Regions from separate parts of the Escherichia sp. MAL-1 genome, predicted to be linked through region 2. Evidence: predicted binding sites of a transcription regulator. Region 2 holds the regulator's gene; the other holds the start of a gene.

Region 1 (9,544 bases), 1.3 Mb from region 2:
GCCCGACTGACCAGCCGTCCATAAGATTGATTCATAAATACTCCCGCTATCAACTGACGCTAGTATAATGGAAGCAAATCATCTGCAATGCATTAAGCAGCAGGCAAATTGAGGATAAAAAAAACCCCCACATCATGTGGGGGAAGACAGGGATGGTGTCTATGGCAAGGAAAACAGGGTTTACTACTGGGAACGTGAGTTGCTACTACTCAATAGCTTCAACGATGAACTTTTTTGCCATTGCGTCACGTCACGCAACTGCTCCATTCGTTGTTGATGTTTCTCGTTTAAAACCGCTTGCTGCTCCGGCGTTAACAGGCGATACATTTGGTTGCGGACTTTTGCCATCTCAACCTGACGAGCAATTTGCTCATTCGCCATTTTTTCTGCCTGTGCGCGCACAGCGTTTTCATCAAAATTTTCTGCGGTGACAAGGCGATGCATTGTCTCCAGTTCGCTAACATTAACAGGAGGCTGTTCGTGCCGGGCCTGTTGCATAAGATCTCGCATCTGCTGACGCTGATGTTCGGTTAAACTTATGCCGTCGAACATATGGCTCTGCGTACTGCGCTGCGTAAGTTCTTCACCCGGATGCCAGTTATCGCCTGAACCGACTTCAGCAGCGTGGCTTAATGAACTGACTGCCAGCGTTGAGGCCATGACGGCAGCGGTAACTATGCGCATCATTTGCTCCCAAAATCTTTCTGTCGCGATTCAACGATAGAGAGTTTACGATTCAGGCTGCAAACATGCGTCAGGGGGTGTAAAACAACGTAAAGTCATGGATTAGCGACGTCTGATGACGTAATTTCTGCCTCGGAGGTATTTAAACAATGAATAAAATCCTGTTAGTTGATGATGACCGAGAGCTGACTTCCCTATTAAAGGAGCTGCTCGAGATGGAAGGCTTCAACGTGATTGTTGCCCACGATGGGGAACAGGCGCTTGATCTTCTGGACGACAGCATTGATTTACTTTTGCTTGACGTAATGATGCCGAAGAAAAATGGTATCGACACATTAAAAGCACTTCGCCAGACACACCAGACGCCTGTCATTATGTTGACGGCGCGCGGCAGTGAACTTGATCGCGTTCTCGGCCTTGAGCTGGGCGCAGATGACTATCTCCCGAAACCGTTTAATGATCGTGAGCTGGTGGCACGTATTCGCGCGATCCTGCGCCGTTCGCACTGGAGCGAGCAACAGCAAAACAACGACAACGGTTCACCGACACTGGAAGTTGATGCCTTAGTGCTGAATCCAGGCCGTCAGGAAGCCAGCTTCGACGGGCAAACGCTGGAGTTAACCGGTACTGAGTTTACCCTGCTCTATTTGCTGGCACAGCATCTGGGTCAGGTGGTTTCCCGTGAACATTTAAGCCAGGAAGTGTTGGGCAAACGCCTGACGCCTTTCGACCGCGCTATTGATATGCACATTTCCAACCTGCGTCGTAAACTGCCGGATCGTAAAGATGGTCACCCGTGGTTTAAAACCTTGCGTGGTCGCGGCTATCTGATGGTTTCTGCTTCATGATAGGCAGCTTAACCGCGCGCATCTTCGCCATCTTCTGGCTGACGCTGGCGCTGGTGTTGATGTTGGTTTTGATGTTACCCAAGCTCGATTCACGCCAGATGACCGAGCTTCTGGATAGCGAACAGCGTCAGGGGCTGATGATTGAGCAGCATGTCGAAGCGGAGCTGGCGAACGATCCGCCCAACGATTTAATGTGGTGGCGGCGTCTGTTCCGGGCGATTGATAAGTGGGCACCGCCAGGACAGCGTTTGTTATTGGTGACCACCGAAGGCCGCGTGATCGGCGCTGAACGCAGCGAAATGCAGATCATTCGTAACTTTATTGGTCAGGCCGATAACGCCGATCATCCGCAGAAGAAAAAGTATGGCCGCGTGGAACTGGTCGGTCCGTTCTCCGTGCGTGATGGCGAAGATAATTACCAACTTTATCTGATTCGTCCGGCCAGCAGTTCTCAATCCGATTTCATTAACTTACTGTTTGACCGCCCGCTATTACTGCTGATTGTCACCATGTTGGTCAGTACGCCGCTGCTGTTGTGGTTGGCCTGGAGTCTGGCAAAACCGGCGCGTAAGCTGAAAAACGCTGCCGATGAAGTTGCCCAGGGAAACTTACGCCAGCACCCGGAACTGGAAGCGGGGCCACAGGAATTCCTTGCCGCAGGTGCCAGTTTTAACCAGATGGTCACCGCGCTGGAGCGCATGATGACCTCTCAGCAGCGTCTGCTTTCTGATATCTCTCACGAGCTGCGCACCCCGCTGACGCGTCTGCAACTGGGTACGGCGTTACTGCGCCGTCGTAGCGGTGAAAGCAAGGAACTGGAGCGTATTGAAACCGAAGCGCAACGTCTGGACAGCATGATCAACGATCTGTTGGTGATGTCACGTAATCAGCAAAAAAACGCGCTGGTTAGCGAAACCATCAAAGCCAACCAGTTGTGGAGTGAAGTGCTGGATAACGCGGCGTTCGAAGCCGAGCAAATGGGCAAGTCGTTGACAGTTAACTTCCCGCCTGGGCCGTGGCCGCTGTACGGCAATCCGAACGCCCTGGAAAGTGCGCTGGAAAACATTGTTCGTAATGCTCTGCGTTATTCCCATACGAAGATTGAAGTGGGCTTTGCGGTAGATAAAGACGGTATCACCATTACGGTGGACGACGATGGTCCTGGCGTTAGCCCGGAAGATCGCGAACAGATTTTCCGTCCGTTCTATCGGACCGATGAAGCACGCGATCGTGAATCTGGCGGTACAGGATTGGGGCTGGCGATTGTTGAAACCGCCATTCAGCAGCATCGTGGCTGGGTGAAGGCAGAAGACAGCCCGCTGGGCGGTTTACGGCTGGTGATTTGGTTGCCGCTGTATAAGCGGAGTTAAACTCCGCATTTGTAGGCAGGATAAGGCGTTTACGCCGCATCCGGCATTTGAGCAGGATGCCTGATGCGACGCTGATAGCGTCTTATCAGGCCTACACTCCGGGGGTTATTTTCCCCACAACCGCCGTGAAAAATCTTCGATCTTGCCGCTCAGTCGGCGCTTTTGCATCGTTCGCGTCCAGCTTTTCGATAACCCGGCGGCGGAGAGTAAACGGTGATACTGATCGTCATCAAACGGCATATGCCATGCGATGGCGGCAGCCTCCTGCACGGTCACATCGCTGACACGGGAAACCAACTCCAGCGTCGCGTCCGCAGACACTTTCCCTGGCGCTATCACGCTATACAACCACCCCACTTTACCCGTGTTTTGCATCAACTGCGCTATGTCACTGATATCAAAATGGTAATTGAGTTTATAGCAAGGCGAGCGCGGCTGGCTGACCTGAATTAATGCCTCTCCCCAGCGGAAAATATCGCCCATATAAACATTACTTTCCGTGAGACCGTCGGTTGAGAGGTTTTCACCAAACGCAGGCGCAACAAACAACTCCGCCTGTTCCGGGAATTCCCGCGCCCAGTAGAGATAATGCTCACGAGGATAATGACACAGCGCTCTGTCTGGCCCGCCGTGAACCTTTTTCTCCGCCTGCTCGTCACCTTCCAGCCCCAGCTCCGTCAGCATCAACTCACCATCAACCTGGATTTTGGCAATTGCGCTGGGTTTGCCTTCGGGATAAGCCTGAATCTTGCCTGTGTATACATCAACCGGATATCGCATCTGTTCCCTCTCCACGAGAAATTTCCCCATTAGACCATATTTATTTTATGTCAGGCGTGCTGTTTTCGCGGTAAGTATCCAGGCAGGAACTCAATAGCAAACCGGACGAACGTTAGTTCATCCGGCTGTGGGGATTAAGGAAGCAGGTTTATTTCACCGTACCTAAAATTTCGATTTTCGCTGCTCTGGCTTTGACTTTACGTGACCAGATAGAGGTAAGAATTGGCACCAGAATCGAAGTCACAATGACCGCCGTCGCTACCAGCGAAGTTGCTGCCGGAGCCATCGGTTTAAACGCAGGCACCATTTCTGCAATCAGCACAGGTGTCGCTACCGCGGCCCCTGCGGAACTGGAAGCGGCAATTCCGGCAGTGCCATCGCCACCGCCAATCAATTTATCGGCGATAATCAACGGAATACCGGTCACGATAATTACTGCCACACCCAACAGGATCCCCAGCAAACCTGTCTGGGCAATTACAGTCAAATCAATGGTATTGCCCAGCGCGAAGGCAAAAAATGGAATCAGCGTCTGCACCGCTTTGCTGAAAAATTCTCGTAATTCAGGGTCAAGGTTCCCAAGGGCAAAGCCCACCAGGAACGGTAATACTGCGCCGACGAAAACATGCGGTTCAAACGAGGCAATCCCGGCAGTGCCCAGAATAATCATCGTCATGAGCGGCCCGGACTCCAATGACATCAACACAAATGCCCCAGCTTCTTCTTTTGTGCCGTACTGCTGCATGATGGAAGCGTAAAGTCCGCCGTTGGTCATATCCATCGCCGCCACCAGCGCCAGCGTTGAAAGTCCGGCAAAGAATCCAACTTCAACACCATGTTCCGGAATAATGCGCGAGGCAATTGCCGCAACCACCCACGCGACGGCAATTTTTGTTACCACCAGCGTACCGGATTTACGCAGTACCGTTCCCGTCGCGCTTAATTTTATTGACGCCCCCATGCAAAAAAACCACACCGCCAGAATGGGCACCGTACCGGTAATCATCCCGTTGGTGAATGATCCAAAATATTTCCCCGCCCCCGGCGAGAAGGTGTGGCACAGTGCGCCAAGGAATAGCGGGACGAGCATCATCCCCCCCGGGATTTTCTCAATCGAGCGTTTTATCTGCATTTCCATCACCTGTCGGCATATTTTTAAGGGCTGATGCGTAATTCCTCAATGGAGCATCAGTGTTGATGGAAACGAAGATAGACATTCATTTAATCAATAAAAGTGATCAAAACCACATCAATTGAAACACTGTTTTATTTTTATCGGATCATTGTTTTTATTTTGAAATTGATCACAAAAAAACCACCGCCGTTGGCGATGGTTCATTTTTTAAGCTGATATGCGGCGTAAACGCCTCATTGCAGCAGGCGGCAAATGATTATTTTTTCGCCGCGAAACGTGCCGCTGCTTCATCCCAGTTCACCACGTTCCAGAACTCTTTGATGTAGTCCGGACGGCGGTTCTGGAATTTCAGGTAGTAAGCATGTTCCCACACATCCAGGCCCAGAATCGGGAAGCCGGATGCGCCAGAAATGGCTTCACCCATCAGCGGGGAGTCCTGGTTAGCAGTAGAAACCACCGCCAGTTTATCGCCTTTCAGCACCAGCCATGCCCAGCCGGAACCAAAGCGGGAAGCTGCCGCTTTCTCAAATTCTGCTTTGAAGTTATCAACGGAGCCGAAGTCACGTTCGATAGCCGCTTTCAGGTCACCCTGCAGGGTGGTGCCTTTTTTCAGACCTTTCCAGAACAGGCTGTGGTTAGCGTGACCGCCAGCGTTGTTGCGCAGTACGGTTTTCTTGTCTGCTGGCAGCTGGTCCAGTTTGGTGATCAGCTCTTCAACCGGCAGGTTGGCAAATTCTGGCAGGCTTTCCAGCGCCGCGTTGGCGTTGTTTACGTAGGTCTGATGGTGTTTGGTGTGGTGGATTTCCATGGTCTGCTTATCGAAGTGCGGTTCCAGGGCATCGTAAGCATACGGCAGGGATGGCAGGGTATAGCTCATATTCATCTCCAGTATTGTCGGGCGGCCGATTGTTAATGCCGCGTAAGCAGTTAGTTCATTATAGTTAATTAAATGATATTGAAAATGATTATCAATGCCGTACTTTTCGTAAGGGTATGGTTTTGCAGGAAAATGCCCGAGATGTGAAGCAAATCACCCACTTAATGCCGTGATTGCCAGTAAATCGACAACGGCGGCAACAGGCGAAAGGTTAATCGACAGCACGATTTTTACACTCATCTCGTCGGAGATGTGACGCGACGAAAAATGATGAGGATAAGAAGATGAGTAACGCGATTACGATGGGGATATTTTGGCATTTGATCGGCGCGGCCAGTGCAGCCTGTTTTTACGCTCCGTTCAAAAAAGTAAAAAAATGGTCATGGGAAACCATGTGGTCAGTCGGTGGGATTGTTTCGTGGATTATTCTGCCGTGGGCCATCAGCGCCCTGTTACTACCGAATTTCTGGGCGTATTACAGCTCGTTTAGTCTCTCTACGCTACTGCCTGTTTTTCTGTTCGGCGCTATGTGGGGGATCGGTAATATCAACTACGGCCTGACCATGCGTTATCTCGGCATGTCGATGGGAATTGGCATCGCCATTGGCATTACGTTGATTGTCGGTACGCTGATGACGCCAATTATCAACGGCAATTTCGATGTGTTGATTAGCACCGAAGGCGGACGCATGACGTTGCTCGGCGTTCTGGTGGCGCTGATTGGCGTAGGGATTGTAACTCGCGCCGGGCAGTTGAAAGAGCGCAAGATGGGCATTAAAGCCGAAGAGTTCAATCTGAAAAAAGGGCTGGTGCTGGCGGTGATGTGCGGCATTTTCTCTGCCGGGATGTCCTTTGCGATGAACGCCGCAAAACCGATGCATGAAGCCGCTGCCGCACTTGGCGTCGATCCACTGTATGTCGCTCTGCCAAGCTATGTTGTCATCATGGGCGGCGGCGCGATCATTAACCTCGGTTTCTGTTTTATTCGTCTGGCAAAAGTGAAGGATTTGTCGCTAAAAGCCGACTTCTCGCTGGCAAAATCGCTGATCATTCACAATGTGTTACTCTCGACACTGGGCGGGTTGATGTGGTATCTGCAATTCTTTTTCTATGCCTGGGGCCACGCCCGCATTCCGGCGCAGTATGACTACATCAGTTGGATGCTGCATATGAGTTTCTATGTATTGTGCGGCGGTATCGTCGGGCTGGTGCTGAAAGAGTGGAACAATGCAGGACGCCGTCCGGTAACGGTGTTGAGCCTCGGTTGTGTGGTGATTATTGTCGCCGCTAACATCGTCGGCATCGGCATGGCGAATTAATCTTTCTGCGAATTGAGATGACGCCACTGGCTGGGCGTCATCCCGGTTTCCCGGGTAAACACCACCGAAAAATAGTTACTATCTTCAAAGCCACATTCGGTCGAAATATCACTGATTAACAGGCGGCTATGCTGGAGAAGATATTGCGCATGACACACTCTGACCTGTCGCAGATATTGATTGATGGTCATTCCAGTCTGCTGGCGAAATTGCTGACGCAAAACGCGCTCACTGCACGATGCCTCATCACAAAATTTATCCAGCGCAAAGGGACTTTTCAGGCTGGCCGCCAGCCGGGTAATCAGCTTATCCAGCAACGTTTCGCTGGATGTTGGCGGCAACGAATCACTGGTGTAACGATGGCGATTCAGCAACATCACCAACTGCCCGAACAGCAACTCTGCCATTTCGTTAGCAAACGGCACATGCTGACTACTTTCATGCTCAAGCTGACCGATAACCTGCCGCGCCTGTGCCATCCCCATGCTACCTAAGCGCCAGTGTGGTTGCCCTGCGCTGGCGCTAAATCCCGGAATCGCCCCCTGCCAGTCAAGATTCAGCTTCAGCCGCTCCGGGCAATAAATAATATTCTGCAAAACCAGATCGTTAACGGAAGCGTAGGAGTGTTTATCGTCAGCATGAATGTAAAAGAGATCGCCACGGGTAATGCGATAAGGGCGATCGTTGAGTACATGCAGACCATTACCGCGCCAGACAATCACCAGCTCACAAAAATCATGTGTATGTTCAGCAAAGACATCTTGCGGATAACGGTCAGCCACAGCGACTGCCTGCTGGTCGCTGGCAAAAAAATCATCTTTGAGAAGTTTTAACTGATGCGCCACCGTGGCTACCTCGGCCAGAGAACGAAGTTGATTATTCGCAATATGGCGTACAAATACGTTGAGAAGATTCGCGTTATTGCAGAAAACCATCCCGTCCCTGACGAATATCACGCGGTGACCAGTTAAACTCTCGGCGAAAAAGCGTCGAAAAGTGGTTGCTGTCGCTGAATCCACAGCGATAGGCGATATCAGTAACGCTGGCCTCGCTGTGGCGTAGTAGATGTCGGGCTTTCATCAGTCGCAGGCGGTTCAGGTAACGCTGAGGCGTCAGTCCCGTTTGCTGCTTAAGCTGCCGATGTAGCGTACGCAGCGAAAGAGAAAATTGCTCCGCCACGGCATCCCAATTCACCTCATCGGCAAAATGGTCCTCCAGCCAGGCCAGAAGCAAGTTGAGACGTGATGCGCTGTTTTCCAGGTTCTCCTGCAAACTGCTTTTACGCAGCAAGAGCAGTAATTGCATAAACAAGATCTCGCGACTGGCGGTCGAGGGTAAATCATTTTCCCCTTCCTGCTGTTCCATCTGTGCAACCAGCTGTCGCACCTGCTGCAATACGCTGTGGTTAACGCGCCAGTGGGAAGGATACTGCCCATCCAGCTCTTGTGGCAGCAACTGATTCAGCCCGGCGAGAAACTGAAATCGATCCGGCGAGCGATACAGCACATTAGTCAGACACAGATTATCGGTATGTTCATACAGATGCCGATCATGGTCGCGCACAAAACAGACCGTGCCACCGGTGATGGTATAGGGCTGCCCATTAAACACATGAATACCCGTGCCATGTTCGACAATCACAATTTCATGAAAATCATGATGATGTTCAGGAAAATCCGCCTGCGGGAGCCGGGGTTCTATCGCCACGGACGCGTTACCAGACGGAAAAAAATCCACACTATGTAATACGGTCATACTGGCCTCCTGATGTCGTCAACACGGCGAAATAGTAATCACGAGGTCAGGTTCTTACCTTAAATTTTCGACGGAAAACCACGTAAAAAACGTCGATTTTTCAAGATACAGCGTGAATTTTCAGGAAATGCGGTGAGCATCACATCACCACAATTCAGCAAATTGTGAACATCATCACGTTCATCTTTCCCTGGTTGCCAATGGCCCATTTTCCTGTCAGTAACGAGAAGGTCGCGAATTCAGGCGCTTTTTAGACTGGTCGTAATGAAATTCAGCAGGATCACATTATGACCTTTCGCAATTGTGTCGCCGTCGATCTCGGCGCATCCAGTGGGCGCGTGATGCTGGCGCGTTACGAGCGTGAATGCCGCAGCCTGACGCTGCGCGAAATCCATCGTTTTAACAATGGGCTGCATAGTCAGAACGGCTATGTCACCTGGGATGTGGATAGCCTGGAAAGTGCCATTCGCCTTGGATTAAACAAGGTGTGCGAGGAAGGGATTCGTATCGATAGCATTGGGATTGATACCTGGGGCGTGGACTTTGTGCTGCTCGACCAACAGGGTCAGCGTGTGGGCCTGCCCGTTGCTTATCGCGATAGCCGCACCAATGGCCTAATGGCGCAGGCACAACAACAACTCGGCAAACGCGATATTTATCAACGTAGCGGCATCCAGTTTCTGCCCTTCAATACGCTTTATCAGTTGCGTGCGCTGACGGAGCAACAACCTGAACTTATTCCACACATTGCTCACGCTCTGCTGATGCCGGATTAC
Region 2 (9,544 bases):
GTAAGTTGGACACAACGCCCTGAATTCGCAGGCGTGCGGGCTTTACCCATCGCTGACGATGTCGCAGGGGGAATTTTTGCTCTTAATGGTGGCGATCTTGGGGAAGATACTGGCTGCGTTTATTATTTTGCGCCAGATACGCTGAATTGGGAAAGTCTGGAAGTTGGATATTCTGAGTTTCTTCAGTGGGCATTATCCGGTGATTTAGATACCTTCTATGAAAATGTACGATGGCAGCAATGGCGAGAAGACGTAATAAAATTATCGGCAACGGAAGCCTTCACGTTCTACCCTTTCTTATGGGTACAAAGTGAAGAAGCAAGAACAAGAAAAGTTATTTCGCTTACTGAACTCTGGGAAATGCAGTATCAAATGAAAGAAACATTCACGCAATAAGACATGTTCAGGTCCGGGTTTCATTCCCGGACTCACTATTTTAATGTGTATTTATCGCTTTCAATTCTTGCTGGCAATTTTCTGACTGGCAGCGTCGTAACTCAATAATCCCGACATGCATCATCGAGCCAAAAAATCCGCTTTCGCTGACATAATCCTCATTGACTATCGGTCGAGTGCCGGGCTTGCCCTGGCAAACCCGCATAAAAAATGAGGTGTAGCATTGCCAACCGGGATTTAAACCGACCTTTTCTTGTGCTGACATATTATGAAGATAAGTAAGTTCTTTTTCGTTCCCGCCTGACAACTGCCAGCGGCGGGTATTATCAGGTAAGTTATCACCACGGCAATTTGTCTTACACCGGGAAGGTGCAATATTTACCGCAATGCTACCCGTTAATCCTCTGGTTTTATCTTTAGGGGTCAGTAACCAGTCGCCAGCTAATGATGATTGTTCAGGTTGGGCGCATGCAGTCAGCAGTAATGTGGCGGTAATTAGTGACACTATGACGACCAGACTCCTGTTGGTCTTCATTGGGATTTCCTTGAGCTACTCAGTTTGTTGACAAAGTGTTCGTTGTTTTTGCCGGATGCGGCGTGAACGCCTTATCCGGCCTACAAAATCGCTTAAATTCAATATATTGCACCATCCTCGTAGGCCTGATAAGCGTAGCGCATCAGGCAATTCTGTGTTTGTCATACGTAAAAAAGGGCGATCTTGCGACCGCCCTTTTTTTATTAAATGTGTTTACGCGTTTTTCAGAACTTCGCTAACAATCTCAACCGCTTCTTTCTCAATCTGCTTGCGATGTTCTTCACCGAGGAAGCTTTCGCAGTAGATCTTATATGCGTCTTCCGTGCCTGACGGACGCGCGGCGAACCAGCCGTTGTCAGTCATCACTTTCAGACCGCCAATAGAAGCACCGTTGCCCGGAGCAGCAGTCAGGCGCGCGGTGATCGGGTCACCTGCCAGGGTGCTGGCGCTCACCATTTCCGGAGACAGCTTAGACAGCGCCGCTTTTTGTGCGGAAGTCGCAGCTGCCTGCAAACGGTTGTAGCTCGGCGCACCAAAGCGTTTTGCCAGTTCGTTGTAGTGTTCCTGCGGGTTCTTACCGGTGACAGCGGTGATTTCCGCCGCCAGCAGACACATGATGATGCCGTCTTTGTCGGTGGACCACGGCGTGCCGTCGAAACGCAGGAAGGAAGCCCCTGCGCTCTCTTCGCCGCCAAAGCCGAAGCTGCCGTCGAACAGACCATCAACAAACCATTTGAAACCTACCGGGACTTCTACCAGCTTACGACCCAAGTCATTGACCACACGGTCGATCATCGCAGAAGAAACCAGCGTTTTACCAACGGCAACATCTTTGCCCCACTGCGGACGATGCTGGAACAGGTAATTGATCGCCACCGCCAGGTAGTGGTTCGGATTCATCAAACCTGCCGGAGTGACGATACCGTGACGGTCATAATCCGGGTCGTTAGCAAACGCCAGATCGAACTTATCACGCAGTGCCAGCAGGCCCGCCATCGCACACTCGGAGGAGCAGTCCATACGGATCGCGCCGTCTTTATCAAGGTGCATAAAGCGGAAGGTTTGATCGACCTGATCGTTAACGATAGTCAGGTTGAGGTTGTAATACTCGCCAATGCGCTTCCAGTATTCGATACCGGAACCGCCCAGCGGATCAACGCCAAGCGTCAGGCCCGCTTTCTGAATCGCCGCCATATCAACGATATCGGCCAGCCCTTCCACGAACGGCTGCACCAGATCCTGCTCTTTCACATGACCGGATGCCATCGCTTCGTCGAGGGAGATACGCTTCACGCCTTTCAGGCCATCGGCCAGCAGTGCGTTGGCACGATCTTCCACCACTTTAGTGACGTTGGTATCAGCCGGGCCACCATTTGGCGGATTGTACTTGATACCACCATCTTCCGGCGGGTTATGGGACGGTGTAATAACGATACCGTCTGCCAGCGGGCCACCTTTTTTATTGTGAACCAGGATGGCATTGGAAACGGCAGGCGTCGGGGTGAAGCCATTGTTTTCCTGCACAATAACATCTACGCCGTTCGCTGCCAGCACTTCCAGAACGGAAATAAATGCAGGTTCGGACAGGGCGTGAGTATCTTTACCCACATAGCAAGGGCCAGTGATACCGTTTTTCGCACGTTCTTCAGCAATTGCCTGAGCGATCGCCAGAATGTGCGGCTCGTTAAAGCTGTGGCGCGCTGCACTGCCACGGTGACCGGAAGTACCGAATTTCACCGCGTGCTCCGCATTCCCTGCTTCTGGTTTCAGTACATAATATTGCGCCGTCAGTTGGGCGACGTTAATCAAATCACTCTGTTGTGCAGGTTGGCCTGCACGATTGTGGATTGCCATTGCTTTGTCCTTTGTCTGCAACGTTTTAGATAGTTCCGCAAACCTTCTCAATCAATTCCGCCGGGAATTGCATCGACTGCATGATGTGTTCGATCATGCTGCATTTACGGCCGGTGTTGGTGTTGGTGATCACCCAATACGGCGTGCCTGGCACATGTTTCGGCTTGGTCTGATTACCATTTTTCAGCAGCGTTTGTTCATCTGCCGCAAAGTAAACGCGTGTACGACCGTGCAACGATTCCGTTGCTTCGGCAAACGCCTGGGCGTCAAGAGAATATAGTGTAGACAACAGCAGCATAAAGCGATTGACCGCTCGCTTTTGCTCTGCGTATTCGTCCGAAAGCAGAAGTTCACGCATTGCGCGAACCTTGTCTTTAATCGTTTTGACCGGCTTCGCTTCGACGATAGCAGGTGACGCAACGCGAACCTCTTTCGTCACCGGAGCAGCAGGCTGTGATGCGGCGGAAAATTTCAACATACGCCGTAAAATGTCGGATGCGCTCTCGCCGATATGCTTAGTGTGGCTGGCAATATAGCTGTAGAGTTCATCATCAACTTCAATCGTTTTCATCTTAATCCAGTGCAGTGTCTTAGCTGAATACAAGTCGCCAGGAGTATATGAATAAATCCCGGCAGCGGATAGCGTCAAGCCTGGCTTGCAGAAAAACTCGGAATAAACCTTATTTGTTGCAGCCCTGTGGCACAATGGTCAACATAATACCCTAACCCGACAACGCGAAAAAAAGAACTTTGCCATGAAATTGAATATCCGCGCGCAAACTGCACAAAACCAGCACAATAATTCTCCCATCGTTCTTGTCCATGGTCTGTTTGGTAGCCTCGACAACCTTGGCGTACTGGCTCGCGATCTGGTAAACGATCACAATATCATCCAGGTTGATATGCGTAACCACGGTCTTTCACCGAGAGAGCCGGTAATGAATTACCCGGCGATGGCGCAGGATCTTGTTGATACCCTGGATGCACTGCAGATCGACAAAGCAACATTTATCGGTCACTCCATGGGCGGTAAAGCGGTAATGGCACTTACTGCACTGGCCCCCGATCGCATCGATAAACTGGTGGCGATCGATATCGCACCGGTCGACTATCACGTACGCCGTCATGATGAGATTTTCGCAGCTATCAACGCGGTCAGTGAATCGGACGCACAAACTCGCCAGCAAGCAGCAGCAATAATGCGCCAGCATCTTAATGAAGAAGGGGTGATTCAGTTTCTGTTGAAATCTTTTGTTGACGGGGAGTGGCGCTTTAACGTGCCGGTATTGTGGGATCAGTATCCGCATATTGTGGGTTGGGAGAAAATCCCGGCATGGGATCACCCTGCCCTGTTTATCCCTGGTGGTAATTCTCCGTATGTTAGCGAGCAGTACCGTGATGATTTACTGGCACAATTTCCACAGGCACGGGCGCATGTCATTGCAGGCGCGGGTCACTGGGTCCATGCTGAAAAACCAGATGCGGTATTACGCGCTATCCGTCGCTATCTCAATGATTAACGCAACTGATTAAAAACCCAGCGTCCGCGTCGCTTTCCGCGCGTGGGCGTTGGCGTGACTCATCGCGCTGATGTATTATGGCGCGCTATCCATCCGGGCAGAGGCCTGGCTGATTGTTTCCCCCGAAGTCACCAAGATCATGGCCAAAGAACAAACGGACCGTACGACATTAGATCTGTTCGCGCACGAGCGTCGACCGGGACGACCGAAAACTAATCCGCTTTCGCGCGATGAACAGCTGCGTATTAATAAACGCAACCAACTAAAACGCGACAAAGTACGTGGCCTTAAGCGTGTCGAACTGAAGCTGAACGCGGAAGCTGTCGAGGCGCTGAACGAGCTGGCGGAATCGCGCAATATGAGCCGTAGCGAACTGATCGAAGAGATGTTAATGCAGCAACTGGCGGCGCTGCGTAGTCAGGGCATCGTTTAAATTTCCACTTTCATGTAGCACAGTGTGCAGTCCTGCTCGTTTGCTGATTCCGCAAGACTGCCTGTTCTGCTATGATTGCCTTTATCCGTGGGCAATTTTCCACCCCCATTTCAATAAGTTTCAAGAGGTTATTTCACTCATGGCTATCACTGGCATCTTTTTCGGCAGCGACACCGGTAATACCGAAAATATCGCAAAAATGATTCAAAAACAGCTTGGTAAAGACGTTGCCGATGTCCATGACATTGCAAAAAGCAGCAAAGAAGATCTGGAAGCTTATGACATTCTGCTGCTGGGCATCCCAACCTGGTATTACGGCGAAGCGCAGTGTGACTGGGATGACTTCTTCCCGACTCTCGAAGAGATTGATTTCAATGGCAAACTGGTTGCGCTGTTTGGTTGTGGTGACCAGGAAGATTACGCCGAATATTTCTGCGACGCATTGGGCACCATCCGCGACATCATTCAACCGCGCGGTGCAACCATCGTTGGTCACTGGCCAACTGCGGGCTATCATTTCGAAGCATCAAAAGGTCTGGCAGATGACGACCACTTTGTCGGTCTGGCTATCGACGAAGACCGTCAGCCGGAACTGACCGCTGAACGTGTAGAAAAATGGGTTAAACAGATTTCTGAAGAGTTGCATCTCGACGAAATTCTCAATGCCTGATGTGATGCGGCGTAGACTCATGTCTACGCCGTATTAATAGATAATGCCAATCAAAATAATTGCTACAAATTTGTAACTTTTGCTGTTGTACCTGTACAATGTCCCGGTGTTCAAGTGGCCTTGCCGTTGTAAATGTAAGCTATGCCACGTTTTTATTAACAATATTTGCCAGGGACTTGTGGTTTTCATTTAGGCGTGGCAATTCTATAATGATACGCATTATCTCAAGAGCAAATTCTGTCACTTCTTCTAATGAAGTGAACCGCTTAGTAACAGGACAGATTCCGCATGACTGATAACAATACCGCCCTAAAGAAAGCTGGCCTGAAAGTAACGCTTCCTCGTTTAAAAATCCTGGAAGTTCTTCAGGAGCCGGACAACCATCACGTCAGTGCGGAAGATTTATACAAACGTCTGATCGATATGGGTGAAGAAATTGGTCTGGCTACGGTATATCGCGTACTGAACCAGTTTGACGACGCTGGTATCGTCACCCGCCACAATTTTGAAGGCGGTAAATCCGTATTTGAACTGACACAGCAACATCACCACGATCACCTGATCTGCCTCGACTGCGGCAAGGTTATCGAATTTAGTGATGATTCCATCGAAGCGCGTCAGCGTGAAATTGCCGCAAAACATGGCATTCGCCTGACTAACCACAGTCTCTATCTTTACGGTCACTGTGCCGAAGGCGATTGCCGCGAAGATGAGCACGCGCACGAAGGCAAATAAGCCAGCCTGAACGAGAAAAGCCAACCTGCGGGTTGGCTTTTTTATGCAAGGGAAATAAGAAAAGCGAGAGTTACAGCTCTCACTTATTTGTTATTACTGCGAATTTCCTGCCAGACCTTATCACAATCGGCTTTCACCGCCTGATCATTTCCGGTTTGCGTTGCACGCAGACACTGCTGATAATCCAGTACGCGGACACTTTCCTGGTCGGCAAACTGCTGATGTTGTTTCTCTTTCTTCAGCACGTTTAACACGCTCTGGCAGGCTTCAATTTTTTCCGGCGAACCTTGCGCGGTGTTGATACAGGCGCTGTATGCCTCTTTCAGACGGCTGTCTTCCTGTGGTGCGGTTGATTGCGCACAAGCTACCAGCCCCGATGCCATCATGGCGATGAGAATCAGTTTTTTCATAGCAAATTCCTCAAACGTGCGGCAGGCACAAAACCTGCCGCGTCGGGCATCAGAAGATGGTGAATGGTGCGATTACCATAAATTTTACGTCACGCTCATCCTGGAAGATGTTGCCGTAACCACCGCCCCAGCTTGGGATGTCGGAGTGGTTGTCGTATTCGGTGAAGTGCAGTTTGAACATCGTGCCTTTGGCGCGACCGTCCTGAATGGTATAGACCGCATCCAGGCTGTATGCAGACTCTTCAATAGTCCGGTTTTTGTCGTAGTACGCATCCGGATTGCTCTGCCAGGTCGCAGGTTTAGCATCCCATGCGTAAACGTAGGAAGCGCCGATGGCGAAGCCTGGAAGATTCCAGTTTTTCAGGTCATACATCGCACCGAAGAAGACTGCTTTTTCGCCGTTGGCGTTGAAGTCAGAACGGTTGTCCCACCAGATATCCAGGCGACCGTTTGAGGAAGCGTAGGTTGGAGTCATACGTTGCAGGAAGTATCCCTGCTGACCGTCAGCCTTAACCCAGGTGCCTTCGAGGCGCAAATCCACTACGTCAGCCGCCCGGTAACCAAAGGTCAACGCCTGCAGCCAGGCGGTGCCGTCATAAAGGTCGTTGACGCTGCGATCGTCAACTTTATCGCGGGTACCGTAGAACTGGTAGCTGGTGGTTAACGGGCTACCGGCGATATCAAATTTGTAGCTGGCTTTGGCAAAATATTGATCGATATACCCTTCCGCCTGACCAAAAGCCGCTTCCAGTACGAAGTTATTTTTGAAGTCGTATTTCGCCCCAAGGGAGTGCAGATAATCAACTTTGGTGGTTTTATCGTTCTGATAAAACTCATCCATTTCCAGATGCCACGGCGCTTTGTATTCGTTGGTCCACATGTAGGAGAAACTCAACGCACCGGCATCGCCGTAATCAAAATTCGCTCCGGCTTCCGCACCCTGATAAGTACCCGGCATAAAGCTCCAGTGAGGCGCTAACAGCGTCTGACCGGTTGGCTGAATATAACCTGCCCTCGCCCAAACCGGACCGTATTTAAATTTGGCCGCTGCTTTATACAGGCTTATACCGCTTTTGTCGCCGGACCAGTCTTCGTCATAGGCTTTATTACTTTTTGAAAACGCGATTTCGTTCGGGTGAGAGCTGTCGCCGTTTTCCGCCATTTCAATCGCCGTAAACGCGGCAATATCAAGGCCGAACATATCAGCAGCATAACCAGACTGAAAATCGAGGTTGGCATTCCAGGTGGAGTGAGAAAGGTTGGTTTTGTATTTGTCGCCGTCGGTAACATCTTTACGGTCGCGTTCACGCTGCCAGTAATATATACCGCCGGTTAAGGTTGAATCGTCGATGAATCCTTCGGCGCGAGCCTCCGGCATTGCCATAAAGCCCGACATTGCTGTAACACCGGCGATAGCCAGCGCCAGCGTACTACGTTTGCCACTAAACGTACGCATGGGTTAATCCTCTTTGACGTATAAATTGCTGCACCAAAGGTGAACAGCGAAAAAATAAAAATTAAAAAAGTAGCGTTGAGAAAAGTCTCGCTGACTACAGGAACAGACTATTTTTCGCGACGCGAATTATCAATCTCTTTCTGTAACCAGAATGTAAGAACATGAGCAACCGCACATATTTTGATGATTTTTGTTACAAGGCTTAAGTTTGCGGTTGAAAGGCTTGCAGAAGAATAAAAGCGTGAAATTCCAGCAAGATGAAAGCGGTTACATTTTATTTAATTATGTTTTGTTATTTTAAATTTATTTTATGGATAAATTGCGAAGCGGAATTAATTCGCGAAGAAAAGTAGAAAAAACGCCGCTGAACGCGGCGTTTTGGATTGTTTGTTGTTTCTTGCCGGATGCGGCGTGAACGCCTTATCCGGCCTACAAAAGCACGCAAACTCAATATATTGCAGAGATCATGTAGGCCTGATAAGCGTAGCGCATCAGGCAATTTAGCGTTTGAAACTGTTTGTCTGTTCCTTGCCGGATGCGACGTAAACGCCCCATCCGGCATAGCGAAACTTAAAATTACTCGCCTACTTTCGCCCAGGTATCACGCAGCCCAACGGTGCGGTTAAATACCGGTTTTTCCGCCGTAGAATGGCGGCTATCGAGGCAGAAGTAACCTTCACGCTCAAACTGGAATGCTTTACCCGCAACCGCATCTTTCAGCGACGGTTCAGCAAAGCCCTGTTTGATCACCAGCGATTCCGGGTTAATCACCGACAGGAAATCATCCGCAGCACCTGGGTTAGGCACGCTGAACAGACGGTCATACAAACGGATTTCAACCGGCAGCGCATGTGCCGCGCTCACCCAGTGAATAACACCTTTGACTTTACGACCATCTGCCGGATCTTTGCTTAAGGTATCGGCGTCATAAGTACAGAAGATGGTGGTGATATTACCTTCGGCATCTTTCTCGACGCGTTCTGCCTTAATCACATAAGCATTACGCAGACGCACTTCTTTACCCAGCACCAGACGTTTGTACTGCTTGTTAGCTTCTTCGCGGAAATCGGCGCGATCAATCCAAATCTCACCGCTAAACGGCACCTGACGGCTGCCCATTTCCGGTTTGTTCGGATGGTTCGGCATGGTAACCATTTCGCCTTCGCCCTGATAGTTTTCGATAACCAGTTTCACCGGATCGATAACCGCCATTGCGCGCGGCGCATTTTCGTTGAGATCTTCACGGATGCAGGATTCCAGCGACGCCATCTCAATGGTGTTGTCCTGCTTGGTCACGCCGATGCGTTTGCAGAACTCACGAATAGAAGCCGCAGTGTAACCACGACGACGCAGACCGGAAATGGTCGGCATACGCGGGTCATCCCAGCCTTCAACGTGCTTGTCGGTCACCAGCAGGTTCAACTTACGCTTGGACATCACGGTGTATTCCAGATTCAGGCGCGAGAACTCATACTGGCGCGGGTGAACAGGAATCGTGATGTTGTCCAGTACCCAGTCGTACAGACGACGGTTGT

The links. The regulator Fur, encoded in region 2, represses iron uptake genes when iron is present. The targets are predictions, from matches to a motif close to ATAATAATGAGAACNACTATCAA.
Region 1: sodA (superoxide dismutase [Mn]) is a predicted target of Fur. The motif match lies at 5,767-5,789, and genes of this name have one in related genera.

Annotation. Positions count from the first base shown of each region.
Region 1 is NZ_CM129609.1:4,723,729-4,733,272, forward strand. It holds gene fieF (CDF family cation-efflux transporter FieF) at 1-35, opposite strand, end outside; gene cpxP (cell-envelope stress modulator CpxP) at 184-684, opposite strand; gene cpxR (envelope stress response regulator transcription factor CpxR) at 834-1,532, shown strand; gene cpxA (envelope stress sensor histidine kinase CpxA) at 1,529-2,902, shown strand; gene yiiM (6-hydroxyaminopurine reductase) at 3,008-3,682, opposite strand; gene kdgT (2-keto-3-deoxygluconate transporter) at 3,831-4,814, opposite strand; gene sodA (superoxide dismutase [Mn]) at 5,074-5,694, opposite strand; gene rhaT (L-rhamnose/proton symporter RhaT) at 5,979-7,013, shown strand; gene rhaR (HTH-type transcriptional activator RhaR) at 7,010-7,858, opposite strand; gene rhaS (HTH-type transcriptional activator RhaS) at 7,932-8,768, opposite strand; gene rhaB (rhamnulokinase) at 9,056-9,544, shown strand, end outside.
Region 2 is NZ_CM129609.1:3,434,475-3,444,018, forward strand. It holds gene ACU8XX_RS17140 (DUF2625 domain-containing protein) at 1-396, shown strand, start outside; gene ACU8XX_RS17145 (hypothetical protein) at 437-931, opposite strand; gene pgm (phosphoglucomutase (alpha-D-glucose-1,6-bisphosphate-dependent)) at 1,145-2,785, opposite strand; gene seqA (replication initiation negative regulator SeqA) at 2,811-3,356, opposite strand; gene ybfF (esterase) at 3,541-4,305, shown strand; gene ybfE (LexA regulated protein) at 4,445-4,738, shown strand; gene fldA (flavodoxin FldA) at 4,878-5,408, shown strand; gene uof (fur leader peptide) at 5,618-5,704, shown strand; gene fur (ferric iron uptake transcriptional regulator) at 5,697-6,143, shown strand; gene chiQ (ChiQ/YbfN family lipoprotein) at 6,227-6,553, opposite strand; gene chiP (chitoporin ChiP) at 6,603-8,009, opposite strand; gene glnS (glutamine--tRNA ligase) at 8,586-9,544, opposite strand, start outside.